One region of the Geodermatophilus sp. SYSU D00705 genome, then DNA from elsewhere that is predicted to be linked to it. Evidence: riboswitches for the same ligand, from Rfam matches in the RefSeq annotation. Region 1 holds a riboswitch; each other region holds the start of a gene.
What was found. Region 1 has a riboswitch for cyclic di-AMP ahead of ACI78Q_RS11835 (M23 family metallopeptidase). Riboswitches for the same ligand answer to the same signal wherever they lie in the genome.
Positions count from the first base shown of each region.

Region 2: linked by a shared signal. The riboswitch ahead of ACI78Q_RS16715 (LysM peptidoglycan-binding domain-containing protein) and the one ahead of ACI78Q_RS11835 (M23 family metallopeptidase) in region 1 are both predicted to bind cyclic di-AMP.
Region 3: linked by a shared signal. The riboswitch ahead of ACI78Q_RS19000 (aggregation-promoting factor C-terminal-like domain-containing protein) and the one ahead of ACI78Q_RS11835 (M23 family metallopeptidase) in region 1 are both predicted to bind cyclic di-AMP.
Region 4: linked by a shared signal. The riboswitch ahead of ACI78Q_RS17765 (C40 family peptidase) and the one ahead of ACI78Q_RS11835 (M23 family metallopeptidase) in region 1 are both predicted to bind cyclic di-AMP.

Region 1 covers NZ_JBJGYT010000012.1:52,877-60,347, forward strand. Annotated here, with positions in the region: gene ACI78Q_RS11835 (M23 family metallopeptidase) at 1-814, opposite strand, end outside; cyclic di-AMP (ydaO/yuaA leader) riboswitch at 847-985, opposite strand; tRNA gene ACI78Q_RS11840 (tRNA-Ile) at 1,388-1,464, shown strand; gene ACI78Q_RS11845 (hypothetical protein) at 1,556-1,945, opposite strand; gene ACI78Q_RS11850 (DUF6325 family protein) at 2,577-3,050, shown strand; gene ACI78Q_RS11855 (bestrophin-like domain) at 3,371-4,177, shown strand; gene ACI78Q_RS11860 (helix-turn-helix transcriptional regulator) at 4,277-4,468, shown strand; gene ACI78Q_RS11865 (hypothetical protein) at 4,458-4,886, shown strand; gene ACI78Q_RS11870 (alpha/beta fold hydrolase) at 4,891-5,643, shown strand; gene ACI78Q_RS11875 (S8 family serine peptidase) at 5,645-7,015, opposite strand; gene ACI78Q_RS11880 (DUF2505 domain-containing protein) at 7,222-7,471, shown strand, end outside.
Region 2 covers NZ_JBJGYT010000022.1:53,126-60,596, reverse strand. Annotated here, with positions in the region: gene ACI78Q_RS16730 (DUF2306 domain-containing protein) at 1-600, opposite strand, end outside; gene ACI78Q_RS16725 (FAD-binding protein) at 701-1,966, opposite strand; gene ACI78Q_RS16720 (hypothetical protein) at 2,005-2,307, opposite strand; gene ACI78Q_RS16715 (LysM peptidoglycan-binding domain-containing protein) at 2,416-3,633, opposite strand; cyclic di-AMP (ydaO/yuaA leader) riboswitch at 3,640-3,790, opposite strand; gene ACI78Q_RS16710 (VOC family protein) at 4,113-4,487, opposite strand; gene ACI78Q_RS16705 (MFS transporter) at 4,634-5,860, shown strand; gene ACI78Q_RS16700 (hypothetical protein) at 5,871-6,230, shown strand; gene ACI78Q_RS16695 (DinB family protein) at 6,250-6,762, opposite strand; gene ACI78Q_RS16690 (bifunctional 3'-5' exonuclease/DNA polymerase) at 6,826-7,471, shown strand, end outside.
Region 3 covers NZ_JBJGYT010000030.1:24,023-31,493, reverse strand. Annotated here, with positions in the region: gene ACI78Q_RS19005 (LLM class flavin-dependent oxidoreductase) at 1-1,059, opposite strand, end outside; cyclic di-AMP (ydaO/yuaA leader) riboswitch at 1,255-1,402, shown strand; gene ACI78Q_RS19000 (aggregation-promoting factor C-terminal-like domain-containing protein) at 1,630-2,481, shown strand; gene ACI78Q_RS18995 (class I SAM-dependent methyltransferase) at 2,582-3,220, shown strand; gene ACI78Q_RS18990 (TetR/AcrR family transcriptional regulator) at 3,226-3,861, shown strand; gene ACI78Q_RS18985 (flavin-containing monooxygenase) at 3,923-5,416, shown strand; gene ACI78Q_RS18980 (SDR family NAD(P)-dependent oxidoreductase) at 5,413-6,261, shown strand; gene ACI78Q_RS18975 (DUF72 domain-containing protein) at 6,279-7,007, shown strand; gene ACI78Q_RS18970 (nuclear transport factor 2 family protein) at 7,027-7,383, shown strand.
Region 4 covers NZ_JBJGYT010000026.1:2,331-9,801, forward strand. Annotated here, with positions in the region: gene ACI78Q_RS17755 (DEDD exonuclease domain-containing protein) at 1-1,348, opposite strand, end outside; gene ACI78Q_RS17760 (hypothetical protein) at 1,522-1,845, shown strand; cyclic di-AMP (ydaO/yuaA leader) riboswitch at 2,046-2,246, shown strand; gene ACI78Q_RS17765 (C40 family peptidase) at 2,263-3,345, shown strand; gene ACI78Q_RS17770 (M48 family metallopeptidase) at 3,497-4,765, shown strand; gene ACI78Q_RS17775 (glycosyltransferase family 4 protein) at 4,762-5,898, shown strand; gene ACI78Q_RS17780 (AMP-dependent synthetase/ligase) at 5,886-7,471, opposite strand, start outside.

The DNA.
Region 1 (7,471 bases):
AGGTGAGCCGGCCGGCGGTCGGCATGCCGGTCGTGCCCTGCGCACGGGCGTCGAGCCGGGCGTTGAAGGCGGCGGCGGGGTCGGCCGCGCCCTGCGCGGCGAGCAGGCGCTCGCCGGCGGCGCGGTACTGCTCGTCGAGAGCGGCCTTCTGCGCCGCGACGGCGTCGTACTCGGACTGCGCCTCGGCGAGGTGGGCGGTGGCGGCCGCCTCGGCCTCGTCGGCGGCGCGGGCGGCCTCGTCGAGCCGGGTCACCGCGGCCCGGGCGGCCCGGTCGGCCTCCTCGACCCGCTGCTCGACGGCGAGGAAGTCGGTCAGCCGCGCGGCGCGCTGGGCGCCGAGGACGTCCATCGTCGCCGCCTGCTGCAGCAACTCGGTGGGGCTCTCGGCGTCGAGGATGAGCTCGATGTCGCCGTAGCGGTTGTCGGCCCCCATGTAGGCCTCCCGCCCCAGGGTGGCGACGTCCTCCTCGGCGGCGGCGACGTCGGCCTGGGCGGTGGCCAGCTCGGCGGCGGTGGCATCGGCCTCAGCCTGGGCGGTGGCCAGCTCCGCGCGGGCGACGAGAGCGGCGTCGGCGGCGGCCTCGGCCTCGACGGTCATCCGCTGCAGCTTCTCCTCGGCGGCGGTGACCAGCTGCTCGATGCGGGCGACCTCGGCGGCCAGGCTCTCCTGCTCGGAGGTGCCGGAGACGGTGGGGGCGGCGAGCGCGGCCGGGGTGCCGGCCAGCAGCCCGCCGACCACGGCGGCGACGACGAGCGCCCGGCGAGGCGCACGCAGCAGCCGGCGGGCCGGCGCTCCGCGCGCAGGCAGGGTCATCAGGTGGTGCAGGGTCGCCAAGGCGACGGTTCTCCCATCCTCGCGACCGCCTACCGAGTTAGCTGACGGGTTCGGGCCGGACGGCGCCCTACCCGCCTGCGTCCCCCTACGCAGGCAGGACTCACCCCAGTGGAACGGTGGGTCCCCGGTCCGTCTCGGCCCCCGGAGGGAGGCGTCGGCGGTTCGGCGGGGCCAGGCCGGTGCCCTCGTGTGTCGAGGAGCGGAACCCGGCGAGGCCGTCGGGAAAACTACCTTGAGTGACCCCCCGCGGTCACGATCGAGTAACACCTCCGGCGCGCCTCGTTGCCCGAAGGAGTGACATCCCGCTACGAGGCGTGAGTACGCGACCCCGGAGAGCTGATCTTCAGGACCGCTCCACCGCTCGCGCGACTCCCGCGGTGACCTGCGAGGACGGCCCGGGCCGCGCGGTGGGCCGCAGGCGGCCCCGGCCACGTCCCGGGCACCGGGCCGCCGCCGCTGAGATGTCGCGCACAGTTCCCCGAAACCGCCCGGCGGGCTCACCCTCACGGCCCCGTCGGCGGCCGGCCGCCATCTGGCAGGCTGGAGCACACCGGGGCGGTAGCTCAGCCGGTCAGAGCATGGGACTCATAATCCCTGGGTCGTGGGTTCGAGCCCCACCCGCCCCACCAATCGGGCCCGCAGGCCGGGGCCTCGGTCCTGCGGGCCTCGTCCCGGTCCCGGCTCAGCTCCCCCGCGGAGCGACCCGCGATGGCCCAGGTGCTATGCCGTCACGTTCGTCCACACGGTGCCGATGTTCTCCTCGCCACCACCGTGAGTCGTCGCGAGCAGGCAAGCGCTCAGCGAGGTCCCCGACGCGGTGAAGGAGAAGGGCTGGCTCACGTCGCTCTCGGCGCCCAGGTGCACCGCCATGGTGAACGGCCTGGACGTGCCCTCCTCCAGGAGGAAGAGGCCCTCACCTCGGTTCAGCCGGTCCGCTGCGTCCCGTGAGGTCACGGTCGCGTTGCCTGACACCTCTTCCCCCGGCTCGAACGTGGCGACGGTGAGCGTCTTCGGACACGTCGTGGTGACGACAGGCACCGTGCCGGCCAGGGCCGCAGGCGCGAGTACGACCCCGATCACCGTCGATGCCGCGACCGCCGGAACTGCCATGCGACGTCTTCTCACAGCCATCGCCCCTCAGCGTTGTAGCGATCGTCACCCGATGGCCGGCCTCGATCCCCTCTCTCGCTCGCGACGGCACAGCTCGCGGGCGACAGGACGGGGACCGTCCTAGCACCGGTCCGGCACGGCTGTCCAGCTGGCCGTACGCGGCGCGCGCCATCCGTGAACACCTAGGGCGGTGGACACACGAACCGCCAGTTCGAGCCGCACCCGCCCCACCGGTTCCCATCCGAGGCGCCGCCATGCTCATGCAGCCCTGAGCCCATCCGCGACCAGCAGGGTGCCGATGACGAGCAACAGCGTGATCAGCACTGCGTCGGTGCACCTGTCGGTCCACACCATCGAGGCACAGGTCACCTCCATCTACCGCAAGCTCGGCACCTCCTCCCCCAACCAGGCCGTCGACCGCGTCCGCGGCCGGCCCCGGGCAGGCGGCTCGGTGGCCGCACGGAGCCTCCCCCGCCGGCTGACGGCGAGAGCCGGCGGCGACCCCGGAGTGGCCCGGCCGGGTCCTCGCCGCGGCAGGTCGTCCTCGAGGGGTGAGGACCGGCCGGCCGAACCAGCAGATCCTCCAGTCACCCACCAGGGCCATGCCCCGGCCGACACAGGGAGGTGCGGCGTGACACAACAGGTGACCGCAGAGGCCCGCGAAGCCGTCGACGAGCTCGGACCGGTCGACTGGATCGTCGTCGAGTTCCCCGGGAGCAGGTTCAACGGAGAGATCGCCCCCGCCCTCGCCGAGCTGGTCGACCGCGGCATGGTCCGGGTCCTGGACCTGCTGCTCATCCGGAAGGACGACGACGGGACGCTCGACTTCTTCGAGCTCGGCGACGTCACCGAGTCCGACGTCGGCGCCCTGCGGGCCTACGAGGGCGAGCTCGCGATGCTGCTCAGCGAGCAGGACGTCCTGGCCGTCGCAGCGGCCATCGAGCCAGGGAGCACCGCGGCGCTGCTGGTCTGGGAGAACACCTGGGCGGCCCCGTTCGCCTCGGCCGTCCGGCACGCCGGCGGCCAGCTGGTGGCCAGCGGCCGCATCCCGGTCCAGGCCATGCTCGCCGCGCTCGACGAGGACGACGCGAGACAGGAGGACTGACATGCCACTGGCAGCCAGGAGGATGCGCCGGGCCGCGGTCATCGGGCCCGCCCCGGTCGCCCGCACCGCTGTGACCGTTGGGACCGCCGCGGTCGTCGCCCACGGAGTGGCGAGGCGCACCGACCGCCGGGAGGACCGGCGAGAGGACCGGCGAGAGGACCGACGCTACCGACGTCGCTGACCGCTTCGCCGGCAGCGCACCCCGCCTCAGCCGCGACAGATGCGCCCTCCGGTCCGGCCGGGTGCTGCGCCGCGTCGGAGGCGCCTCGGGTCGCCCCGAGCACTCTCCTGCGGAGGCCACGTGGCCCGGAGGGGGCAGCATGCTGTTCTTCGGGCTGAACACCTGGGTGCTGGCGGCTCTGCTCGGTCTGGTCATGATCGGCACGACGCTCGGCGGGCTGTTCATCGGCCAGCGGATGGGCCGTTCATCGGACAGGTTCCGAGAGCCGCTCGGGGTGCTGCAAGGGGCGCTCATCGGCTTCATGGGCCTGCTCCTCGCCTTCGGCCTCAGCCTCGCCCTGGGACGGTACGAGACCCGCAGGGCCGACACCGTCGACGAAGCCAACGCCATCGGTACGACCTACCTGCGCGCGCAGACCCTTCCCGAGCCGATGCGCACCGAGACGCTCGACGTGCTGCGGCGGTACACCCGGACCAGCATCGAGATCGCCGACTCGGTGCCGGGAAGCCCCGCCCAGCAGGCGGCACTGTCAGCGAGTGAGCGCGACCAGCGCCGGCTCTGGTCGCTGGCCGGAGACGCTCTCGAGCGAGAACCGGTCGCCAGTGCCCCCCGTCTGTACGTCGAGTCGCTCAACGAGATGTTCGACGCGCAGTCCACCCGTGTGTACGCACTGACGAACCGTGTGCCGACGGCCGTGCTCGTCGTGGAGGTCGTCGGGGCTGCTGTGGCTCTCGGCGCGCTGGCCCTCCACCTCGCCCTGCACCTGTCCTCCATCCGGCGCGGTCTGGCCACGACGGTGGTCGCGGCCCTGCTCGTCACGGTCCTGCTCGTGGTGACCTTCGACCTCGACCGCCCGGCCAGGGGCCTCATCCGGGTCCCGGCGACCCCCCTCGTGGACGTCCATGCCTCCATGTCCGGTCCACCCGCATCCAGCGCTCCCGACTGAGGGCCGCGCACCGAGCCGGAGACAAGGAGGCTTGACACCCGCCGAGGGTGTCAAGCACGCTTGTCGCGACAAGCCCCCTTGACCACCTCGAGGTGTCCGTTGGAGAACGACGTCCGTGCGCTGCGGCTGGCCTGCGGGCTCTCGCAGCGCGAGCTGGCCGAGGCGCTGGAGGTCTCGCGGCAGACGGTCAACTCCATCGAGACCGGCCGCTACGACCCCTCGCTCCCCCTGGCCATCGCGATCGCCCGCCACTTCCAGCGCACCGTCGAGGAGATCTTCCATGTCGACTGACCGACGCACCGGCACCCAGACGGCGCTGGCGCTCGGCGCCGTCCTCGCGGCGGTCGCGCTGCTCATCGCCGTCGGGCTGCTGCTGCAGGAGTACGGGCCGGGCAACACGGGGCTGGGCTTCCTCCAGGGCGCGGCGGTGGCGCTGGTCGCCGTCGCGGTGATGGCGTGGCGGGTGCGCCGGCGTCCGGGTTCGGCCACGAGCTTCGAGCGGGCGTGGACGCAGACCGGTGACGAGCGGGACGACGCCCTGCTCACCCGGGCCCTGGCCGTGCTCGGCCTGCTCGCCCTGCCGCTGACCGGGGTCGCGGCGCTCGCGATCGGGCTCGGCGCCCGCGTGGAGGTGGTGCTGGCCCTGTTGCTGTTCGCGGAGGTGGCCGTGGGCGCGACCGCGTTCGCGGTGGTCAGCCGCCGGAGCTGAGGTCGTGTCGCTGCACGCCGAGGCCGCCGGCCCGCCCGGCGCGCCGGCGATCGTGTTCCTGCACGGCGTCGGGGTGGCGAGCTGGATGTGGTGGCAGCAGGTGCCGGCGTTCGCCGACCACCTCTGCCTGGGCGTGGACCTGCCGGGGCACGGCCGCAGCCGCGACGTGCCGTGGACCTCGCTGGCCGACACCGCCGACCGGGTCGCCGCGCTGGTCCGGGCCCGGGCGCCGGGCAGGCGGGCGCACGTCGTCGGGCTCTCACTCGGCGGCCAGGTCGTCCTGACCCTCCTGGAGCGTCATCCCGACGTCCTGGAGCGGGCGGTCGTCAGCGGGGTGACCACCGAACCGTGGCCGCACCGCTGGCTGCTCGCTCCGCAGGCCTGGCTGACGACGGCGCAGGTGCGCAGCCGGCGCCTCGTCGACGCCCGGGCCCGCGCCCTCGGCCTGCCGCCGCGGATCCGCGCGGCCTTCACCGCGGACGTGCCGGCGATGAGCCCGCGGACCCGCCGCCGCATCACGGCCGAGGTCGCCGGCTACACCCTCCCTGGCTCCATGGCCGCGGTGCCGACGCCGACGCTCGCGCTCGCGGGCGGCCGGGAGTCGGCGCTGATCCGGCGGGCGGTGGAGACCATCCCGGCCGTCCTGCCCGTCGCCGCGGGCCGGGTCGTGCCCGGGGTGGGCCACGACTGGAACGTCGAGGCCCCCGACCTGTTCTCCGCGACCGTGCGCGCCTGGATCGAGGGCTCCTCGCCGTGAGTCAGTACGCCGCGGCGCGCACCAGGAAGCCGTAGTAGCGCTCGCCGGCCATCCGCACCGGGTCGCCCTCGAAGCCGTAGGCCCGGTCGGCCGTGTTGTGGTCGGTGGCGTCGGCCCGGATCCGGTCGGCGGTCGCCACCGGGTCGCCCGCGGAGCAGATCCCGGCGTCGATGCACAGCGCCGCCGTCCCCGAGACCAGCGGGGCGCTGAAGCTCGTGCCGGCCGCGGCACCGTAGGCGCTGCCGGGCATCGGACCGGTCACGCACGTCCCCGGCGCGGCCACGGTGTGCGACCGGTCCTGCTCGGTGGTCGCGTAGTTGCTGTAGGACGCCGCGGCGTCGTCCCGGTCCCCCAGCTGTCCGAAGTCGGTGCCGTAGCACGTCGGCGACGCCTGCCCGCCGGGCCGGCCGTCGAAGTCGCTGGCCGCGGTCACCGTGAGCACCTCGTCGTACGTGGCCGGCGCGATGGCACCGAAGTCCACCGTGGAGTTGCCGGCGGCGGCGACGTACAGCGTCCCGGCCTCCACCGACCGGCAGATCGCCGTGTGCATGGCGTCCTGGTCGGTCGCACCGCACTGCCCGTCGTCGGTGCCCGCCCCGCCGATGCTCATGTTCGCCACCGCGATGTCGTTGGCGGGGTCGTCGTCGAGCCGGGTCTGGGTGACCCAGTCCGCCGCGCAGAGGACCGCCGCGTTGGTGGCCGTCCCGGTGGTGTCGTTGAAGATCTTGACGCTGTAGACGGGCGCGCCCGGCGCGACACCGACCACGCCGGCGCCGTCGTCCCGGGCCGCCGCGACGCCGGCCACGAACGTGCCGTGCCCGATGGCGTCGGTGAACGCCGACGGCGCGTCCACGGGCGTGCCGGTCGAGCAGTCGACGCCGCCGACGACGTTCAGGTCGGGGTGGCTGCGGTCCACCCCGGTGTCGATGACGGCGATGTTCGTGCCCACCGCGCCGGCGCCGTCCCCGGAGGCGGTGCTGCTCTGCTCGCCGTCGATCCGGTCGACGTCCTCGGGCAGGCACTGCGCGGATGCGGGGCTCGGCCCCTGCTGGCAGGAGACCGCGAAGGGCTCGCTGTCCAGCTGGGCGAACGTCCCGTCGGAGACGACGTAGGCGACGGCGGGATCGCCCTCCAGGGCCGCGGCCTCGGCCTGCGTCATCTCCGCCGCGTACCCGTTGACCGCGTCGTACACCGACTCCGTCTCACCGCCGTACTGCTGGTCGAGGTCGGTGGCGGCGCGGACGGGGTCGGCGACGCCGTCGGCGAGCACCACCAGGTAGCGCGCCTCCGCCGGGGCCGCCGCCGCCACGCTGGGGACGGCCAGTGTCACCGCCGCCGCCCCGACGACTGCCCCTACCGTGATCCTGCGCATGCGGTTGCTCCAGCGGCCGGTGCCGGCGCTCCTACCGGCGAGCGACATGACCGTACGGTTCCGTAATCCCGCGCCGGGAGGCCACGGCCCGACCTCCGTGCGGACCCCGGCCGCGTCGACACGCTCCGTGGACGCGTGCCCGGCTCTCCGTCATCCGTGCGGGTGGTCCGGCGGGCGCGGCGGTCACGGACGGAGGAGGATACGGCGTGCCCATCGACCACACCGCCACCTTCCCCGCGGCTCCGGACGACGTCCTCGCCGTCCTCAGCGACGAGGCCTTCCTGCGGGACTACGTCGACGCGCTCGGTGCCCGGCTGGAGGGCGTGGAGACCGGGGAGGCCGACGGCGGCCCGCGCACGACGATGCGGCTGCTGGTGCCCACCGTGGGCATCCCGCCGGTGTTCACCCGGTTCGTCGGCCGGGAGGTCGCCGTGGTGGACCGGCGCACGTGGGGCA
Region 2 (7,471 bases), on a different contig from region 1:
GCGGTGGAAGGCGACGGCGGCGTCCACCCCGGCCAGGGCGGTCTGCCCGGCGATGAGCACGGCCAGCCACAGCCGGAGCGTGACCGCGGCGTAGGTGAGGGCGAAGGTGCGCACCATCCAGCGCCGGTGCGCGGCGACGTCCCCGCGGCGGATGGCCCGGAACGCCGTGGCGGCGCAGGCCAGCCACAGCAGCGCCAGCAGGCCGAACCCGGCGGTCCCGACCGGTCCGGCGAGGCTGAGCGGCGCGAGGACGAAGCCGGCCGGCCCGGCCACCGCGATCGCCGTGACGGTGACGCGTCCGACGGCCCGGTGGACCCGCGGGGCGCGCCGCCGCAGGCGGGCGGCGAACTGCAGCGGCGACAGCAGCAGCGCGAGGCCGCCGGCGCCGACGTGCAGGTAGAAGGCCAGCCGGACCGGCACCGAGCGGTCGGCGTGGTTGGCCGCCACCTCCAGGCCGTCGAGGTCGGTGAGCGGGGCGGTCAGGTAGGGCAGCGGGGCGAACACGGCGACGGCCAGGGCGCTGAGCAGCAGCCACCAGTACGCGCCGCGGGTCCGCCACGTCGAGGCCGGCACGGTCGCCGTGGGCGCGGTCCGCGTCATGCCGAGCACCCCGAACTCCCCGTGCCGGTCGTCCCCGTGGCCTGCGAGGATCGCCGCGCCGACCGTCGTCCACCAGGGTCCGAGGTCGCCGGGGGAGCGGTCAGCGGCCCAGCACCTTCTCCTCCAGCCAGTCGTTGCCGAACGCGCCCCGCGGGTCCATGCGTGCGACGAGGTCCACGAAGTCGGCGTGCCGCTCGTACAGCGGGGCGATCTCGGCCGCACCGGCGGCGAAGACCTTCCCCCAGTGCGGCCGGGCGGAGAACGGCGCGAGCACCCGCTCGAGGTCGGCCACCACGGCGTCGACGCCGGCCGGGTCCCGCCGCCAGGTGAAGTGGAACGCGACGGCGTCCCCGCCGTACGAGCCGCTCAGCCACAACCGGTCGGCAGCGACGGTGCGGATCTCGCAGGTGAGCAGCAGTGGCCGGAGGCGCGCCCCGAGGCCGCGGATCGCGGTGATCGCGTCGAGGGCCCAGCGGACGGGGAGCAGGTACTCCGACTGGATCTCGTCGCCGACGCTCGGGGTGAAGCCCATGCGGAAGTGCGGCAGGCGGTCCGACCAGAGCCCGCGCCGGCCGAGCTGCGGGGTGCACGGGGTGGGGTCCAGGCCAGGGACCGGGTTGCGGTCGACGGTGGCCGGGACGGCGCCGAAGAGGTCGCCCTCGGGGGCAGGGGTCCCATCGGTGCGGGACTTGACCCACACCATCTCGACGTCCTCGCCCCACAGGGTGAAGAGGCTGACGCTGTAGCCGGACGCGACGACCTCGTCGAAGTGCTCGGCGAGGGCGTCCCACGACAGCCCCTCGAACACCCGCTGCTCCACCTCGAACGCGGGCTCGACGTCGAGGGTGAGGGCGGTGACCGCGCCGAGGGCGCCGAGCCCGACCACCATCCCGTCGAAGTCCGCGTCGCCGCGGGCGGCGCGGACGAGCTCGCCGTCGGAGGTGACCAGCTCCAGCGCCGCGACGGCGGTGGCCAGGTTGCCGTTGGTCACGCCGGAGCCGTGGGTGGCCGTGGCGACCGCCCCGGCCACGGAGATGTGCGGGAGGGACGCCGTGTTGTGCAGCGCGGCACCGGCGTCGCGCAGCACGTCGGCGAGTTCGCCGTACCGGACGCCGCCGCCGAGCGTGACCGTGCCGGCGGCCAGGTCGACGTCGATCCCGGCGAGCGGGGAGCCCGCGGCGTGCACGGCCTCCAGCGAGAGGAGCTCCGCGGAGTCGGCGATGCCGGTGAAGGAGTGCCGCGAGCCGAGCACCCGGATGCGCGGGGCGGCGGCGACGATCTCCTGCACCTGCTCGAGGGTCGTCGGCCGGTGCAGCCGCTGCGCCCGGTAGGTGTGGTTGCCGGCCCAGTTGGTCTCGACGGTCACGGCGGAACGCTACCCACGTCCGCCGTCCCGAGGGGCCGTCAGCGGGCGGCGGCGAGGGCCCGGTCCACCGGCGGCGAGCGGCGTACGGTCACCGCCCGCCCGGCCCGCTCGGCGGCGTCGAGGTGGTCGAGGAGCAGCTCCAGGGCGGGTGCGGACAGGCCGGTCACCGAGCCGGCGTCGATCACCTCGACCCGGACCGGCTCGCGGCCGTAGCGGCGCAGGAAGGCGGCGACGGCCGCCTCGTCGACGTCCCCGGCCAGGCACAGGGTGCGCCCGCCGGCGGTGTTGAACAGGCGGACGACGCCGCGCGCGGCCGGGTCGTCGGACGGCGGGGGAGTCACGCTCCCAGTCTGCCGACGACGACCGGGTGCGGCAGCCGCGACGGCAGCGGCCCCCCACCCGGGATCGGGTGGGGGGCCGCTGGAGGGAACCCCGGTGCGGGCCGGTCGTCAGGCCCGGTAGTTCACGTGCGGGTGGTCCATGTGGTTGGCCGTCGCGCCGCCACGGTCGGCCATCGCCTTCCAGGCGCCGGTCGGCGAGGTCAGGATCCGCTGCTGCCAGATCACGTACTCCACGCCGAGCTCGTCCCAGTGGGCGACGTGGTAGGCCACGATCGCGTCGCCGAGCGCGGCGTCGGAGCCGACCATGTAGTCCAGCGCGAGGCCGGACGGGTGGCCGTGCGGGTCGGCGGCGCTGGCGCGGGTCCCGCCGATGGTGATGCCGGCGACGCCGGGCACGTTGGTGACCAGCGCGTCGGCGGCGGCCTGCGCGCTGGGCTGGACGGCGCCGGCGCTGTTGCTGATCACCGCGGCGGCCGGGGTCGGCTCGACCTCGGGCAGCGGGGTGACCTCCGGCGCGGGCGCCGCGGCCGGCTCCGGCGTGACGACGGGGGCGGGATCCACGTCGGGAGCGGAAGCCGGCGCGGCCACGTTGGCCGGCGCGGCGTCCACCGGCGCGGCGTCCACGGGGGCAGCCGCCGCCGGGGCAGCCGCCGCCGGGGCAGCCACCGCCGGAGCGGCCGCCGCCGCCGGAGCGGCCGCCGCCGCCCCGCTGGTCAGCAGCACCTGACCCGGGAAGATCAGGTTCGGGTCGGCGCCGATGACCGCGATGTTGCGCTCGTAGAGCGGCCGCCATGACTCCCCGTGGGCGGCGGCGATCTCGGCCACGGTGTCGCCGCGCCGGACGGTGTGGTCGGCGGACGGCGCGGCGGTGTCGGCGGCCGGACCCTCCGGGGCGGGCGCCGCGGCGGGCGCGGCGGCGGGAGCCGCGGGAGCCGCGGGAGCCGTGGCGGCGGCGGTGGTGCCGTCGGTCAGCAGCTTGCCGCAGGCCGGCCAGGCGCCGATGCCCTGGCCGGCGAGCACGTGCTCGGCGATCTCGACCTGCTGGGCGGGGGTGGCGAGGTCCGCCCGGGGCGCGAAGTCGGTGCCGCCGTACGCGGCCCAGGTCGACGGGCTGAACTGCAGGCCGCCGTGGTAGCCGTTGCCGGTGTTGATGGCCCAGTCGCCACCGGACTCGCACTGGGCCACGCCGGTCCAGTCGTGGGTGGTGGCGGCGTTGGCCGGGGTGCTGAGGATGCCCATCCCGACGACGGTGGCGCCGGCTGCGACGGGGGCCTTCGAGAGCGCCTTCTTGGTGCGGACGTAACGAGGCGCGCGGTGCTTTGCCATGGGTGTGTGGTCTCCGATCACCGCCGGCGAGGTGAGCTGTCGGGTTCGGGCGATCGGTGCCCGGCCGCGGTGCGCGGCTTCACCCCGAGGCGCGTCGGACGCGCCGGGAACGTTGGGTCCCCCACCCCTGCCCTGAGGGATCTGGTGAGCAGCCGGTGGGCAGGGTTTGGCGGACCGGTGCCACGTTCTCTTAGCTGAACGCAGCCAAAACGCTACGACGCGTGATGTGGACTGTCGCCGTAACGCCGGTCACAAGCGAGGGGCCGTGCGGGGAAGTCGCTGGTCGCGCCGCGAGGTGCGGGTGGGGTCGGTGAGGTCACTCACGGCCGCCCTGGCGTGTCGCCGGGGATCGGGGGGGGGGGGGGCCTGGTTGCCGGTGTCCTCGTGCACCGCCGGCTCCGCGGGACCGGCGCAGCGCGCGTCCGACCGGCGGTGCGCCGCGCCGCGAGACGCGCGGCCGCGAGTGTCCGGGCGGTGCCTCAGCCGCCGTACGGGCGGGTGATCGCCTCGAGCACGTGGCCGTTCGGGTCGGGCCAGTAGACGCCGCGGCCGCCGTCGTTGGTGTTGATCTCACCCGGCCGGGACGCGAACGGGTCGGCCCAGTGCTCGAGGCCGCGGGCGCGGATCCGGCCGAGGATCTGGTCGAACTCCTCCTCGGTGACCAGGAACGCGTAGTGCCGCGGGATGACCGGGTCCTCCGCCATGAAGTCCAGCGAGACGCCGTTGGCCAGGGTGACGACGGCGAACGGGCCGTAGGTGGTCGGCGGCGCGAGGCCGAGGACGTCGGTCAGGAAGCGCGCCGACTCGTCCCGGTCGTGGGCCGCGACGATGGTGTGGTTCAGCTGGACGGGCATCGGGCCTCCTCGGGGACCGTGCCGGGAGCCAAGCACGCCGGCGCCTCCACCGGGAGTCGTCCCTGCGCCGTCGACGGGGGTGGCTGCCGGGGCGCCGGGTGGCCCATCCTGGCCGCCTCGTGCCTCGAGGTCATCCCGGGAGGACCGTGGCCAGACCCCCAGCCGACGACGGACCCTCCGGGCCTGCCCTGACGCTCCGCCTGGTCACCGCCGGCGTCCTCGCGGACCTCGCGGTGGGGACGCTGTTCGCCTGGAGCCTGGTGGCGCCGCAGGTGGGCGCCGACACCGGCGCGGCGCCCGGCAGCGGGCCCGGGGTGTTCGCGGCCGCGGTCGTGGTCTTCACCGTCGGCCTGCTGGGGGTGGGCCGCGGCCTGCGGCGGTACGGGCCGCGGGCGCTGCTGGCCGCCGCCGCCGTCCTGGCCGGCACCGGGCTGGGGCTGACCGCCGCGGCGCAGCGGCCGGAGCTGCCGTGGCTGGGCGTCGGGCTGCTGTTCGGGGCGGCCAACGGGCTGGGCTACGGCGTCGCCGTGTCGCTGGCCGCCCGCGTCCCCGAGCGGCGGCGCGGCACCGCCAGCGGCGTGGTGGTGGGGGCCTACGCGGCCGGGCCGGTGCTGCTCGGGCTCGTGGCGCCGGCGGCGCTGCCCGCCGCGGGGTGGCGCACGTGCCTCGCCGTCCTGGCCGGGACGACGGCCGCGCTGCTCGCGCTCGCCGCCGTCCTCGCCCCGGCGGACCGGGTGCCCCGGAGCGGCCGGGTGCGCGGGGCGGAGCCGGTCCCGGGCGGGGCGCTCGTCGCGCTGTGGGTGCTCTTCGCCGGCGGCGCGGCTCCCGGACTCGTCCTCTTCGCCACCGCCGCGCCGCTGGCGGCCGCCCGTGGCCTCGGCCCGGGGGCCACCGGCGTGGCCGTCTCGCTCCTCGCGGCCGGCAACCTCGCCGGCCGGCTGTCCGCCGGGTGGTGGTCGGACGTCGTGGGGCGCCTGCCGGCGCTGGCGACCGCGCTGGCCGTCACCGCCGCCGCCGTCGCCGGACTGGCCACGTCGGCCGCGCCCGCCACCGTGCTGCCCGCCTCGGCCGCCGTCGGGCTGGCCTACGGGGCGGTGTCCGCGCTGGTCCCCGCGGCGACGGCGGACCGGGTCGGTCCCCGCGCGTTCCCCACCGTCTACGGCCGGGTGTTCACCGCGTGGGGCTGCGCCGGACTGCTGGCCCCGCTGCTCGCCGGGACGGTGACCGCGGCCGGCGGCGAGCGGCCCGGTGCGCTGCTGCTGCTGGCGCTGCCGGTCCTCCCCGCCGCCGTCGCGGTCCTGGTCCTGGCCCGCCGGCCCGCTCGCCCGGAGCCGTCCGGGAGCCGGCCGACGGCGTCGGAGGGACGCGGTTAGGGTCGGGGCCATGCCGACCAGGTCGCCGGGGGACGAGTCCAGAGGCTCGGTTCCCGGGCTGCAGGGGCCGGGAACCGCCGAGGAGGAGTCGCCGGACGCGCCGGCGATCCCGTCGTTCGAGTCGTTGCGGGGGCCGCGCCGCCGCACGGCGGTCGACCTGATCGTGCCGGCGACCCCGCCGCCGGCCGAGGACCCACCGGCTCCCGGCCCGGCTGTCGGGCGGCCCGCGACCGCCGGCGGGCCGCGGCCGGCGGAGTACGCCGACCTGCTGCGGCTCGGGAGCCGCGCGGTGCGCGCCGTGGTGGGCGTGCCGGTGCGGGTGGCCGGCTGGCCGGTCCGCTGCGTGCGCCGGCTGCTCGGCGGGTCCTGACCGCGGTCCCGCCGCCGGCTCACACGCCGGTCGCCCCGTCGATGCACTCCCGGAGCAGGTCGGCGTGGCCCGCGTGGCGGGCGTACTCGGCGACCATGTGGGTGTAGATCCACCGCAGCGTGACCTGCCCGCCCATGAACGGGCTCGTCGCGTCGAGGTCGCGGCCGGCGCAGTTGGCGCGGGCGTGGGCGACCTCGGCCTCCCACGTCGCCCGCGCGGTGGCGAAGGACGCGCCCTCGGCGAGGTCGAACCCGCCGTCGTGGCCGGTGGGCTCGGCCTGCGGATCGTGGATCGGCGGCAGCTGCTCGCCGAGCAGGACCCGGCGGAACCAGTTCCGCTCGACCTCGGCCATGTGCTGCACCAGGCCCAGCAGTGTCAGCCCCGAGGGCGGCACCGCGGCGGTGCGCAGCTGCTCGTCGGTCAGGCCGTCGCACTTCCGCGCGAGGGTGGCCCGGTAGAAGTCCAGCCAGGCCTCCAGGGTCTCGCGCTCGTCGGCCTGCAGCGGGGGCGTCGTGCGCTCGGTCGTCGTCATGGCCGCGATGCTGTCGCACCGGCCCTGCTCCGCCGTGTCGGACCCTCCGGCGACACTGTCCGGGTGAACCGCGTCGTCCTGCTGCGGCGGGGCGAGGCCGAGATCGAGGCGCGGGAGCTCTCCGGCGACGGGACGCCGGGAGCGGTCACCCGGTTCCCGGCCGCGGAGCTGGCCCGCTTCGTGCGCGAGCGGGAGACGGCGCCGGTCCGCTGGGTCTGGGACGACACCACCCGCTGGTACCCCGCACTGCTGGACGCCGGCGTCCGGGTGGAGCGCTGCACCGACCTGCGGCTCACCCACGCCGTCCTGCGCCGGTCGCCGTTCGTCGACCCGGCGCTGCTGGCCGGCCCCGACACCCGCGGCTGGGACGCGCTGCAGCCGGTCACCACCACCGATCCCGCCCTCTTCCCGCTCGAGGACCCCGCCGACCGGCTGGACCCGCTCGCCGAGGACGCGCGCCAGCAGGCGGCCCTCGCCGCGTCGGCGCAGCGCAGCCGCCTGGACCTGCTACTGGCCGCCGAGTCCTCCGGGGCCCTGGTGGCCGCCGAGATGACCGCCGCGGGGCTGCCCTGGCGGGCCGACGTGCACGAGCGGATCCTGACCGAGCTCCTGGGTCCGCGGCCGGCGCCGGGGCAGCGGCCGGCGTTGCTGGAGCGGCTGGCGGCGGAGGTCCGCGCGGCCCTGCGGGCCCCCGACCTGAACCCCGACT
Region 3 (7,471 bases), on a different contig from region 1:
GACCCGGGAGGCGTGGGTCGGGGCGTCGGGCACGTGCGCGGGCTTCAGCGCGGCGAACTCGCGGCGCAGGACGGGCACGACCTCCTCGCCGAGGATGTCCAGCTGCTCCAGCACCGTCTTCAGCGGCAGGCCGGCGTGGTCGATGAGGAACAGCTGCCGCTGGTAGTCGCCGACGTAGTCGCGGAAGCCGAGGGTGCGCTCGACGACCTGCTGCGGGGAGCCGACGGTCAGCGGCGTCTCACGGCTGAAGTCCTCCAGCGACGGGCCGTGCCCGTAGACCGGGGCGTTGTCGAAGTAGGGCCGGAACTCCCGGACGGCGTCCTGGCTGTTCCTGCGCATGAAGACCTGCCCGCCGAGGCCGACGATCGCCTGGTCGGCCGAGCCGTGGCCGTGGTGCTCGTAGCGCTGGCGGTAGAACTCGACCATCCGCTGGGTGTGCTGCGGCGGCCAGAAGATGTGGTTGTGGAAGAAGCCGTCGCCGTAGTAGGCGGCCTGCTCGGCGATCTGCGGCGAGCGGATGGAGCCGTGCCACACGAACGGCGCGACGCCGTCCAGCGGCCGCGGGGTCGAGGTGAAGCCCTGCAGCGGCGTGCGGTACTGCCCCGACCAGTTGACGACGTCGGTGTCCCACAGCTTGCGCAGCAGCGCGTAGTTCTCCACGGCCAGCGGGATGCCGTCACGGATGTCCTTGCCGAACCAGGGGTAGACCGGGCCGGTGTTGCCGCGGCCCATCATCAGGTCCACGCGGCCGCCGGCCAGGTGCTGCAGCATCGCGTAGTCCTCGGCGATCTTCACCGGGTCGTTGGTGGTGATCAGCGTGGTCGCCGTCGACAGCTGCAGCGTCGAGGTCTGCGCGGCGATGTAGGCCAGCGTGGTGGTGGGGGAGGACGAGAAGAACGGCGGGTTGTGGTGCTCGCCGAGGGCGAAGACGTCGAGCCCGACCTCCTCGGCCTTCTTCGCGATGGCCACGACCGCCTTGATCCGCTCCGCCTCGCTGGGCGTGCGGCCGGTCGTGGGGTCGGTCGTGAGGTCGCTGACCGAGAAGATCCCGAACTGCATCTCGTGCTCCAAGTGGTTGAGAGCGCAACTACTGCTGCGTGCAACAGCGCCGCCCCGGGCGTATTCCGGATCCGCCGAGAACTCTCCCGCGACGAGGGTCACGTGACGGATGGGGCCCACGGGATTGTCACAGGACGATAACGGCCCGTACGGTGAGTGGGTCCGGTCGGTCGTGCTTCCCCATCCGGGGAGCCTGGCCGGACGCCGCCGAGTCGTGTCCGCCTCCCGCGGACGTGAGCCGGGGACCCATCGAAGCACTGGGGTGAATCCTGCTCTCGAGCAGGTAGGGCACCTTCCCGCCCGAACCCGTCAGCTAACTCGGTAGGCGGCCATGGAAGGAACGGAGAGCATCCGCATGCCTCGCCCACGGGCCCTCCCGGCTCGCAGGGATCCCGGGCCACGCGCACCTCGCGCCTCTTCCTCGGTCCGCTGATCCCGCCTCGCCGTTGACCGGCCGCGCGCGTCACTGACCGCCGCCGGACCCCTCCCGTAGACCCTCGCGTCCCGGGCTGCCCTCCGTACGAGTCGGCAGGCCCGCGGGCGCCCTCGCGCCCCGGAGCACCCCACTCGATGAACGACCGCACCGTGCAGTTCCCCGCCGTCGACGCCGCCACGACCCCCGCCGCCGACGCCGCCACCCCCCAGACCACCTCCCGCCGCGGCTTCGGCCTGCCGGCCAAGGGCCGCCGTCCCGCGTTCTTCCTGGCCGCCGCCGCGGCCGGCGCGATCGTGGTCAACGTCCTGGCCAGCGGCGCGCCCGACGCCGAGGCCACCGCCACCCGGACCGAGTCGGTCAGCGTGGCCGAGCAGCTCGGCATCACCGCCGACGCCGCGGCCGCGGCGACCCCGGAGGCCGCCGACCTGGCCCCGCTGCAGCACCTCGCCGCCTCCCGCAGCGAGCGCCAGGCCGCCGAGGCCAGCGCCGCCCAGGCGCAGGCCGCGGCCGACCAGGCCGAGCTCGACCGCCAGGCCGCCGAGCGCGAGGCCGCCGAGCGCGCCGCCGCGGAGGCCGCCGCCGCCGAGCAGGCCGCCCGCGAGGCCGCCGAGCGTGAGGCCGCCGCCGCTGCGCAGGCCGCGGCCGCGGCCGCTGCCGCTCCTGCCGCCGCCCCGGCGCCCGCGGCCGCCGCGGCTCCCCGCGGCTCCTTCAAGGAGTACGCGATGTCCAAGGTCGGCAGCGCCCAGCAGTTCAGCTGCCTGGAGAACCTGTGGGGCAAGGAGAGCGGCTGGAACCCCAACGCGCAGAACCCCACCAGCACCGCCTACGGCATCCCGCAGTTCCTGAACTCCACCTGGGCCGGCACCGGCATCGCGAAGACCTCCGACGGCTACCGCCAGATCGACGCCGGGCTCATCTACATCGAGAACCGGTACGGCAGCCCCTGTGGCGCGTGGGCGCACTCGCAGGCCCACAACTGGTACTGATCGCCGCCCCGGTCCCGCACCGGGCACCCGTTCGAGGGGCCGCTCCTGACAGGGGCGGCCCCTCGAGCCGTCTCGGGACCGGGTGTGGGACGGTCGGGCGGTGAGGGTCGTCCCGTCCGGTTTCGTCCGTACCCACACCCAGGTCCGACGGCCGTCGTCGGTCCCGGAGGTGCGGCTGCACGTGGCCGAGGACGTCGTCGCCCTGTGGGAGGCGATGGAGACCGAGGACGGTGGCGCCGGGGAGGCGCCGCCGTTCTGGGCGGCGGCGTGGCCGGGCGGCCAGGCGCTGGCCCGCTTCGTCCTGGACCGGCCGGAGGTGGTCGCTGGACGGACGGTGCTCGACCTCGGCGCCGGCAGCGGCCTGGTCGCCCTCGCCGCCCGGCTGGCCGGTGCCCGGTGGGTGCTGGCCAGTGACGTCGACGAGTTCAGCCGCACCGCGGTCGGCGTCAACGCCGGCCTCAACGGCATCGACGGCGTGAGCGTGATCGGTGACGTCCTCGGCCGCGAGCTGCCCGGCATCGACGTCGTCCTGGCCGGGGACGTCTGCTACGACCGGGAGATGACCGAACGGGTGCTGCCGTTCCTCGACCGTGCCCGCGCCCGCGGGGTCGAGGTGTACGTGGGCGATCCGGGGCGGCCCTACCTGCCGCACGACCGGCTGGCCGCCGCCGCGGTCTACGAGATCCCGGAGACCGAGGGGCCGGGTCTGCGGCGGACGACGGTCTGGCGGCTGCCGTGAGCAGCGTGGCACCCGACCGTGGCCGCCGCGCCCGCCGTCCCTCCGGTGACGACCGGGAGCGGGCGATCCTCGCCACCGCCGAGGCGCTGCTGGCGCAGCGGTCGCCGGCGGAGATCTCCGTCGACGACCTCGCCCGCGGTGCCGGCATCTCCCGGCCCACCTTCTACTTCTACTTCGCCTCCAAGGAGGCCGTCGTCCTGGCGCTGCTGGACCGCGTGGTCGCCGAGGCCCGGGAGCTGCGCGCCGCCGCCCTGGCCGGCGCCTCCGACGACGTGCGGGAGAGCTGGCGCGCGGCGCTGGTCGCGGTCCGCGACACCTTCCGCGCACACCGGGCCCTCACCGCGGCCGCCACCCAGCTGCTGGCCGCCAGCGCCGAGGTGCGGGAGCTGTGGTCCCAGGTCATGGAGGGGTTCGTCGCCGAGACCGCCGCGGCGATCGAGGGGGAGCGGGCGCGCGGTGCGGCGCCGGGCGGGCCGGCGGCGCGCGACCTCGCCACGGCGCTGAACTGGATGAACGAGCGGGTCATCCAGGGCACCCTCGCCGGCCAGCAGCCGGCCGTGGGGGAGGACGAGCTCATCGACGTGCTGCTCACCGTCTGGCTGCGCACCATCTACGGCACCGACGAGCCGACGCGTCGTTGACGTCCTCGACGACGTGTCGACTACCGTGGCGCAGGTCACCGGCCGAGCCAGGGGGAACGACATGACCGCACCCGCCGAGCACGTGGACGTGCTCATCGTCGGCGCCGGGCTCTCCGGCATCGGCGCCGCCTGCCACCTCCAGCGGGAGTGCCCCGACCGCAGCTACGCCGTCCTCGAGGCGCGGGAGGCCATCGGCGGTACCTGGGACCTGTTCCGCTACCCCGGCGTCCGCTCGGACTCCGACATGTTCACCCTCGGCTACTCGTTCAAGCCGTGGACGCAGGCGCGGGCCATCGCCGACGGCGAGTCGATCCGCCGCTACGTGCAGGAGACCGCGCGCGAGCACGGCGTCGACCGGCACATCCGGTTCGGCACCCGGGTCGTCTCGGCCGAGTGGTCGACCGACGAGGCGCGCTGGACGGTGACCGCGCAGCGCACCGGCACCGGCGAGACCGTGCGGCTGACCTGCTCGTGGCTGTCGGTCTGCTCCGGCTACTACCGCTACGACGAGGGGTACCGCCCACGCTTCCCGGGCGAGGAGCGCTTCGCCGGCCGGATCGTGCACCCGCAGCACTGGCCCGAGGACCTCGAGCACGCCGGGAAGCGGGTCGTCGTCATCGGCAGCGGCGCCACCGCGGTCACCCTCGTCCCCACGCTGGCGCGCACCGCCGCGCACGTGACGATGCTGCAGCGCACGCCCAGCTACGTGCTCGCGCTGCCCGGTCGCGACCCGCTGGCCGACACCCTGCGCCGCCGGCTGCCGGCGCGGGCGGTCTACCCGCTGGTCCGGTGGAAGAACGTCCTGGTGTCCATGGCCTCCTACCAGTTCAGCCGGCGCCGGCCGGCCGCCATGAAGGCCCTCATCCAGAAGCTGGCCCGCAAGCAGTTGCCCGCCGGGTTCGACGTCGAGACCCACTTCGGGCCGCCCTACGACCCGTGGGACCAGCGGCTGTGCCTGGTGCCCGACGGCGACCTGTTCACCGCGATCCGCGAGGGCCAGGCCGACGTCGTCACCGACCGGGTCGCGACCTTCACCGAGACCGGCGTCGCGCTGGAGTCCGGGGCCGAGCTGCCGGCCGACGTCGTGGTGACCGCCACCGGGCTGAACCTGCTGCCGATCGGCGGCATGGCCCTCACCGTCGACGGCGAGCCGGTCGAGCTGTCGGAGCGGGTCTCCTACAAGGGGATGATGATCTCCGGGGTGCCGAACTTCGCCATGACGATCGGCTACACGAACGCCTCCTGGACGCTCAAGGCCGACCTCGTCGCCCGCTACGTCTGCCGGCTGCTGCGGCACATGGCCGCGCACGGACACGCCATCTGCACGCCGGTTGCCCCTCCGGGCGGCGGCACGGAGCCGTTCATCGGGCTCACCTCGGGCTACGTCCAGCGCAGCGTCGCCGCCCTGCCCCGGCAGGGCGCCCGCGCACCCTGGCGGCTGTACCAGAACTACGTGCGCGACGTGCTGCTCATGCGCCGCGGCCCGGTGGCCGACCAGGGCGTCCGGTTCACCGCCCGCCCGCCGGCCCGGGCCACCGAGGAGGTCGCCGCGTGAGCCTCGCCCCCTACGTCTTCGCCGGCGGGACGGCGGTCGTCACCGGCGCGGCCGGTGGCATCGGCGCCGCCCTCGCGCACGGCCTGGCCCGGCGCGGGAGCTCGCTGGTCCTGCTCGACCGGGACGCCGCCGGGCTCGCGACGGTGGCCGGGGCCATCGGCAGCGCGTACCCCGGTCTGGCGGTCACCACCCACGTCGTCGACCTCTCCGACGCCGAGGCCACCCGGCGCGCGGCCACCACCCTCGCCGAGGCCCACCCCGAGGTGACGCTGCTGGTCAACAACGCGGGGGTGGCCCTCGGCGGCCGCTTCGACCAGGTGACCCTCGAGGAGTTCGAGTGGGTGCAGGAGGTCAACCTGCGCGCCACGGTCCGGCTCACGCACGCGCTGCTGCCGGCGCTCAAGGCGCACCCCGGCTCGCACCTGGTCAACGTCTCCAGCCTGTTCGGGCTGATCGCGCCGGCCGGACAGGTGGCGTACGCGACCAGCAAGTTCGCCGTCCGCGGGTTCACCGAGGCGCTGCGGCACGAGCTGGCCGACGACGAGGTCGGCGTCACCTGCGTCCACCCCGGCGGGATCCGCACGCGGATCGCCGCGGACGCGCGGGTGGGCTCCGGCGTGCCCGTCGAGGAGGGGGAGGCGGGCAAGCGCGACTTCGCCAAGCTGCTCACGATGGACCCCGCGAAGGCCGCGGAGATCGTCCTCACCGCGGTGCAGCGGCGCCGTCCCCGCCAGCTGGTCGGCTGGAGCGCCGTCGTCCCCGACCTGCTGGTCCGGCTGGCACCGGGCTCCTACGGCCGGCTGCTGGCCGGCCTCACGTCGCTGGCCGCACGGGGCCGCCGCTGACGGGGTAGGGGCGTCCCGTGGCCGTGCACGTGGGGACGTCGGGGTGGAGCTACGACCACTGGGACGGCGTCCTCTACCCGCCGGGCACGCCGGCGCGGGACAGGCTGGCGCACTACGTGCGGCGGTTCGGCACCGTCGAGCTCAACGCCAGCTTCTACCGCTGGCCCCGAACGGCGACCTTCGCGAGCTGGCGCCGCCGCCTCCCGCCCGGCTTCCAGCTGTCGGTCAAGGCGCCGCGCGGCCTCACCCACGCCAAGCGGCTGTACGGGCCGGAGGTGTGGGTGGAGCGGCTGGTCGCCTGCTGGCACGAGCTCGGCGACCGGCGGGCGGTGCTGCTGGTCCAGCTGCACCCCGCCCACCAGCGGGACGACGAGCGGCTGCGGTACTTCCTGGGCCTGCTGCCGGACTGGATGCGGGTGGCCGTGGAGTTCCGGCACCCCAGCTGGCACACCGACGAGGTGTTCGGCCTGCTGGAGCGGTACGGCGCGGCCTACGTCGTGATGAGCGGCGCCGGCCTGCCGTGCGTGCTGCGCGCCACCGCACCGTTCGTCTACCTGCGGCTGCACGGCCCCGACGACACCCACCTCTACGCCGGCTCCTATCCCGACGCCGACCTGCGCTGGTGGGCCGACCGGGTGGGGGAGTGGGCCGGGGACGGTCGCGACGTGTACGCCTACTTCAACAACGACGGGTACGGGCACGCCGTCCGCAACGCCGAGACGCTGCGTGGGCTGGTCGATGGCTGACCGCGGGCACCCTGTGGACGTGGACCACGTCGACGCGGACACGGCGGCGGTCGTCGAGCGGGAGCGGCTGCTCCTGCGCCCGGACGTGCGAGCGGACCGCCACGAGGTGGAGGGTCTGCTGCACCCGGACTTCCAGGAGTTCGGAGCCTCGGGACGGGTCTGGGACCGGGCGACGATCATCGATGCGCTGGTCGCGGACCCCGCGGTACCCGGCGCGGCTGAGGGGTTCGCACCGGTGCGGCTCGCCGAGGACGTCGTCCTCCTCACCTACCGCGTGCGCGGGGAGCCCGGTTCCCTGCGCAGCTCGCTGTGGGTGCGTGACGTGGCGGCGGGCTGGCAGCTGCGCTTCCACCAGGGCACCCGTCTGCCGGCCTGAGGCCGGCGGGCGCGTGCCGGCCACGTCGACGCTCCGTGCCAGGTGCGTCACCGGGCCGGGCCTCCCACCGGCGCGGTCCCGCGGGAAC
Region 4 (7,471 bases), on a different contig from region 1:
CGTAGCGCTCCTCGGCGGCCAGCCGCTCGACGCGGGCCAGCAGGGGCGCGAGCAGCGCCTGGGGGTCGGCCGCGACGGCGGCGCGCAGGACCTCGGCGATGCCCGCGTACTCCTCGACCGACTGGGCGCCGGTGCAGGGGGCGCCGCACCGGCCCATGCCGGCCAGCGCGCAGGCGGTGCCGAACACGCGCACCGACAGCCGGCCGGTGCACTGCCGCAGCGGTAGCGACTCGTGGATCGCCGCGACGGCGGCGTCCGCGGCCCGCCGGTCGGGGAACGGGCCGAGGAACACCCCCGCGCCGGGGCGGACCCGGCGGACCACCGACAGCCGGGGGAACGGCTCCTCGGTCAGCCGGACCCACAGTGCCCGTTCCGGGAACCGGGAGCGCCGGTTGTAGCGGGGCTTCTGCTCGGCGATCAGCCGCAGCTCCCGCACGGCGGCCTCGAGGTCGTGCGCGCAGGGGATCGCGTCGACCCGCTGGGCCAGCGCCACCATCTCGGTGATCCGGCTGCGTTGCTCACCGGCGGTGAAGTAGCTGCGGACCCGGCTGCGCAGGTCGTTCGACGTCCCGACGTAGAGGGGCTCGTCGCGCGGGCCGCGGAAGAGGTAGACGCCCGGGCCGGACGGGACGGCGTCGGCCAGGTGCCGCTTGCGCAGCCGCTCCGGGTCGACCTGGCGGGTGAGACCGGTGAGCTCCTCCAGGCTGGTGATGCCCAGGGGACCGAGCCGCTCGAAGAGCCCGTGCAGCACGTCGACCGTGGCGCGGGCGTCGGCCAGCGCCCGGTGGCAGGGGTCGGTGGTGGTGCGGAAGTAGGGCGCCAGGGTGGCCAGCTTGCAGTTGGGCACCTCGTCGCGGGTGAGCAGCCGGCGGGCGAGGACAGCGGTGTCGACCGAGGCCGTCGCCGGCCAGGCGATCCCGTTCTCGGCGCAGGCGGCCTTGAGGAACCCGAGGTCGAAGGGGGCGTTGTGCGCCACCAGGACCGCGCCCCGGGCGAACTCCAGGAAGTGCGGCAGCACCGCGCCGATGCGCGGGGCGGTGGCGACCATCGTCGAGGTGATGCCGGTCAGGACGCTGATGTAGGGCGGGATCTCACAGCCCGGGTCGACCAGGGTCTGGAACTCGCCGAGGACGACGCCGCCGCGGACCTTGACCGCGCCGATCTCGGTGATGGCGCTGTCCTTGGGGGAGCCTCCGGTGGTCTCCAGGTCGACGACCACGAAGGTCACCTCGGCCAGGGGGGTGCCGAGCTCCTCGATGGTGGCCTGCTCGTAGCGGGGGAGCCCGGCGGCGGCTCGTGCGGCTGTCCCGGCGGCGATCCCGGCCAGCCGGGCAGGGGAAGAGGGCACGGGGCGGACGGTAGGTCGGGGCAGTGACAGTCCCGGGGACGCGCGCCGGGGCCGGGGAGCGGCCGACCGCGGTCGCGCGGAACTGTCGGTGCCCGTCCCTAGCGTGCTGCGCGGACCGACCGGGGCCATGGAGGGCTCCTGCGACGAGGCGTCGGCCAGCAGAGGAGTGGGCCATGTTCATCGACTGCGACACGTGCACCGCCCGGGGCACCGGGTGTGCCGACTGCGTCGTCACCGTCCTCCTGGGTGCCCCGCCGGGCTGGGAGACCGCCGACCCCACGGTGGTGCCGATGACCGGCCGGCGCGACGGCGGAGCGGCCGCGACCGCCGAGGACGCCGTCGTGCCGCGGCCCGGTGTGGTCGTGGAGTTCGACGACGTCGAGCGGCGCGCGGTGCGGGCGCTGGCCGAGGGCGGCCTGGTCCCGCCGCTGCGGCACCAGTCGTCCGCGGACGGGCGTGCCGCGGGCGCGGCCAGGGGCCGGCGGCGCACCGGGTGAGGCGCGGCCGCCGGGTCCTCGCCAGGGCGGCGGGCACACACCGTCGACGGTCTCGGTGACCGTGCGTGGCCGACGGCGTGGCGCGGGCCGGGGGTGTGGCTGTTCCCACAGTCCACGCAGACCCCGTTTGTCACAACTTCATCACGCCCGTACGGTGAGCCGGTCCGACCGGGCGGTCGTCACCTGAGAGAGGTGACCTCGGGAGGACACCGCCGAATTCCCCGACGCGCCGCGCACGGCGTCGAGGGGGAACCGGGGACCCACCGCAGTCCTGGGGTGAGTTCTCGCGTGCGCCGGTGACCCCGGGGCACACGCGCCGGTCCGCCGGAGCGCAGAGATAGGGCACTTCTTCCCAGCCCGAACCCGTCAGCTAACTCGGTAGGCGGTTGCTGAGGAAGAAACGGAGAGCCGCCGACCGTGGCGACGCCTCGCCCTGCCCTGGGGCATGCACTCGACCTGTCCCACCCCGACCTCCCGGTCCTGTTCCGCCGCCCCCGCCTGGCCCGCCGACTCGGTCGCGGGATCGTCCTGGGAGCCACCGCCACCCTGGCCCTCACGCTGCTGCCGGGTACGGCCGCGGCGGACCCGCAGCAGGCCGGCACCGCCGCCCAGGCCGCCCAGCTGGTCGCCCAGGCCGGCCACGAGCTCGAGGTCGTGACCGAGCAGGTCAACGAGGCCCGCGAGGTGCTCGCCCAGCAGCAGGCCGCCGCCGACCGCGCCCGCCAGGCCGCCGCGGACGCGCAGCAGCAGCTCGACGCCCTCGACGGCCAGATCCGCCAGGTCGCGCGCACCGCGTTCACCGGCGACGGCATGACGCAGCTGGACGTGTTGATGACGAGCACCTCCGCGGAGGACTTCGTCTCCCAGCTCGCGACCCTCGAGGTGATCGCCGGCCACACCACCGACGTCCTGGCCCAGGTGGCCGAGAGCGCGGCGGCCGCCGAGCAGGCCACGACCGACGCCGATGCCGCGCAGGCACAGGCGCAGGCCACCCTCGACGACGTCACCGCCCGGCAGGCGCAGCTGGAGTCCGACATCGCCGACTACCGGGCCCAGTACGACGCGCTCTCCGCGCCGCAGCAGCAGGAGGTCGTCACCGCGCACGCCGGCCAGCCCGTCGCCGTCGCTGCGCCGGCCGCTGCCGCCAGCGGTGCCGCGCAGGCCGCCGTCGACACCGCGCTGGCCCAGGTCGGCGACCCCTATGTGTGGGGCGCCGGCGGGCCGACCGCCTTCGACTGCTCGGGGCTGACGCAGTACGCCTACGCCGCGGCCGGCATCAGCCTCCCGCACTCCAGCCGCATCCAGTCGACGATGGGCACCGCCGTCTCGCGGGCCGACCTGCAGCCGGGCGACCTGATCTTCTACTACAGCCCGGTCAGCCACGTCTCGATGTACATCGGCAACGGCCAGATGGTGCACGCCTCGACGTCCGGCCAGCCGGTCAAGGTGGTCAGCGTCGACTCCATGGGCGGGATCACCGCCATGCGCCGCCTCGCATAGGCACGGCAAGGGCCGGGGTGGCGGCTCCACCCCGGCCCCCTGCAGGGCCCCGACGCGGCCCCGTCCCGGGGCCCGCCCCGAGCGTGCGAAGGGTGGGGAGGACGGGGTCCGTCCACGGTGGGGGGCAGGGGGTCCTTCTAGGATCGGCCGGGTGAGCGCCCGCCGGGCCGCGCTGCTGGTCGCGGGAGTGCTCGGGGCGGCCTTCGTGGTCGTCGTCGCCGTCGGTACGCCGTGGACCCTGCTGCCGGAACCGCCGGGCGGCGCCAGCCCGATCCGTCCGGGCGCCGGTCTCGCCCCTGGGGTGGTCGAACAGGCGGAGTCCTTCGCCGCCGCGATCCGCCCGGCGTCCCTCGCCTCGCTGGTGCTGGGGCTCCTGACCTCGGCGGTGTTCGCCTTGACCCCGCTCGGGCGGTGGCTGGTCCGGACGGTGGCCCGGCCGCTGGGCGGTGGATGGGTCTGGCAGGTGCTGCTGGGCACGGTGGCGCTGATGGTGGTGGGCCGGCTGGTCACGCTGCCGCTGTCGGCCTACGGGGAGGTGGTCCGCCACCGGTTCGGGCTCTCGACGCGCAGCTGGCCGCTGTGGCTGCGGGACGTCGCCGTCTCCACCGCCATCAACGCCGTGCTGACCGCCCTCGCCCTGCTCGCCGTGGTGTGGCTGGCCCGCCGTGCACCCCGGACGTGGTGGGCCTGGGCCGCCGGAGCGGCGGCGGCGATGGTCGTCATCGGCTCCTTCCTGTACCCGGTGCTCATCGAGCCGGCGTTCAACTCCTTCCGGTCGCTGCCGGCCGGGCAGCTGCGCACCGACCTGCTGGAGCTGGCGGAGGAGAACGGCACCCCGGTCGGGGACGTGCTGGTCGCCGACGCCTCCCGGCGGACGACCGCGCTCAACGCCTACGTCTCCGGGTTCGGCTCGACCCGGCGGATCGTGCTCTACGACACGGCCCTCGACCTGCTGTCCGACGCCGAGATCGAGTCCATCGCCGCCCACGAGCTCGGCCACGTCGCCACCGACGACGTCCTGACCGGGACGCTGGAGGGGGCGCTGGGGGCCGCCGGGTCGGTCGCCCTGCTGGGCTGGCTGCTGTCCTGGCAGCCGCTGCTGCGCCGGGCCGGTGCGGACTCCGCCGGCGACCCGCGGGTGGTGCCGCTGGTGCTGTTCCTGGCCGCACTCGGCACGCTGGTGGCCACGCCCGTGCAGAACCTGGTGTCCCGGCACGTGGAGGCGCGTGCGGACCTGCACGCCCTCGACCTGACCGGGGACGCCGAGGCGTTCGTGGCCATGCAGAACCGGCTGGCCAGCACGAACCTCGCCGACCCGGACCCGCCCGCGGCCTGGCAGTGGTTCTTCGGCTCGCACCCGACCGGACCCCAGCGCGTGGCCCTCGCCGAGGACTGGCAGCGGCTGCAGGAGGGCGGGTGAGGACGCTCGTCGTCACCAACGACTTCCCGCCGCGCCAGGGCGGCATCCAGACCTTCGTCGCCGCGCTCCTGGCCCGCCGCCCGCCGGACTCCCTGGTCGTGCTCGCCTCGCGCTCGCCCGGCTGGGAGGAGTACGACGCCGCGCTGCCGTACCCGGTGGTGCGGCAGCGGACCGGCATGCTGCTGCCCACGCCCGCCACGGCGCGCGCCGCGGTCGGCCTCGCCCGCCGGTACGGGTGCGACACCGCCTTCTTCGGGGCGGCCGCGCCGCTCGGCCTGCTCGCACCCGCGCTGCGCGCAGCCGGGGTCGGCCACCTCGTGGGCGCGACCCACGGCCACGAGACGGGGTGGGTGGCGCTGCCGGGAGCGCGGCAGCTCATGCGGCGCATCGCCGGGGGCCTCGACGTCCTGACCTACATCAGCGAGTACACGCACCAGCGGCTCGCGCCGGCGCTGGACGGCGCCGCCTGCATGGCGCAGCTGTCCCCGGGCGTGGACGTCGACCGGTTCACGCCGGACGCCGACGGCGCGGCCGTGCGCGAGCGGTACGGGCTCGGCGACGCCCCGGTGGTCGTCTGCGTCTCCCGGCTGGTGGCGCGCAAGGGGCAGGACGTCCTCGTCGCCGGCTGGCCGCGGGTGCTGGCCCGCCATCCCGACGCCCGGCTGCTGCTGGTCGGCGGCGGCCCGCTGGAGGCCCGGCTGCGGCGCGCCGTGGCCGCCGCCGGGCTGGAGGGCTCCGTCGTCCTCACCGGCCCGGTGCGCCCGGAGCGGCTGCCCGCGCACTACGCCGCCGGGGACGTCTTCGCAATGCCGTGCCGCACCCGCCGCGGGGGCCTGGACGTCGAGGGGCTCGGGATGGTCTACCTGGAGGCGGCCGCCTGTGGCCGGCCGGTGGTCGCCGGCACCTCCGGCGGTGCGCCGGAGACGGTGCAGGAGGGCGTGACCGGGCACGTCGTCGCCGACCCGCGGTCGCCCGAGGGCGTGGCGGCGACGGTGGCCGCCCTGCTCGACGACCCGGACCGGGCGCGCGCCATGGGCGCGGCCGGCCGGGCGTGGGTCGAGCAGCGGTGGTCGTGGCCGACGATCGCCGCGACCTTCGCCGACCTCCTGGAGGGCCCGCCTCAGCGGCTGTAGAGGGCCTCGACCTCGGTGTCGAACTCCTTCATCACCACGGCGCGCTTGAGCTTCAGGCTCGGGGTCAGCATCCCGTTGGCCTCGGTGAAGTCGGTGGCGAGCACCCGGAACTTCTTGATCGACTCGGCCTTCGACACCGCCTTGTTGGCCTCGGTGACGGCGGACTCGATCTCGGCCAGGACGTCGGGGTCGTCGGTCAGGTCGGCCGCCGTCGTGCCGGCCGGCTTGCCCTTGGACTCCAGCCAGGACGGCAGCGCCTCCTCGTCCAGGGTGATCAGCGCGGCGATGAACGGGCGCTGGTCGCCGACGACGATGCACTGGCTGATCAGCCGGTGGGCGCGCAGCCGGTCCTCGAGCACGGCCGGGGCGACGTTCTTGCCGCCCGCGGTCACCAGGATCTCCTTCTTGCGGCCGGTGATCCGGATGAAGCCGTCGCTGTCGATGTCGCCGAGGTCGCCGGTGTGGAACCAGCCCTCGGGGTCGATCGCCTCGGCGGTGGCCTGCTCGTTCTTCCAGTAGCCGGGCATGACGATGCCGCCGCGGATCAGGATCTCGCCGTCGTCGGCGATCGCAGCCTCCACGCCGGGCAGCGGCCGGCCGACGGTGCCGATGCGGAAGGCCGCGTCGTGGTTCACCGACGCCGCGGCGGTGGTCTCGGTCAGGCCGTAGCCCTCGTAGACGGTGACGCCGATGCCGCGGAAGAAGTGGCCGAGCCGCTCGCCGAGGGGGGCGCCACCGGAGACCGCGCCGAGGCAGCGGCCACCGAGGGCGGCGCGCAGCTTGCCGTAGACCAGCTTGTCGAACAGCGCGTGCTGGGCCCGCAGCGCCAGCCCGGGGCCGCCGGTGTCCTGCGCGCGCGACCAGTCGATCGCGACCCGGGCCGCCCGGTCGAAGATCTTCCCCTTGCCGTCGGCCTCCGCCTTGGCCTTCGCCTGGTTGTAGACCTTCTCGAACACCCGGGGGACGGCGAGGACGAAGGTGGGCCGGAAGGCGCCGAGGTCCTCGACGAGGTTGGACACGTCGGGGGTGTGGCCGATGACGGTGCGGGTCTTCACCGCGCCGACCTCCAGCACCCGCGCCAGCACGTGCGCCAGGGGGATGAACAGCAGCAGCGACCCGTCCCGGTTCAGGAACCGGTCCAGCAGGGTCATCCCGTTGCCGATCTCGAACAGGAAGTTGGCGTGGGTGAGCTCGCAGCCCTTCGGCCGGCCGGTCGTGCCGCTGGTGTAGATGATCGTGGCCAGGCTGGACGAGCGGAGCGTCGCGCGGCGGGCGGCCAGCTCGCTGTCGGGGACGTCGGCCCCGGCGGCGGTCAGCGTGCCGACGGCGTCGTCGTCGATGACCCACACCGGGCCGAGCTCGGGGGCCTGGTCGCGGACGGAGTCGACCGCCGTGGCGTGCTCGGCGCGCTCGACGACGGCGGCCCGGGCGCCGGAGTCCGACAGGATCCAGGCGACCTGGTCGGGGCTGGAGGTCTCGTAGATCGGGACGACCACACCGCCGGCGACCCAGATGGCGAAGTCGAGGACGGTCCACTCGTAGCGCGTCTTGGCCTGCAGGGCGACCCGGTCGC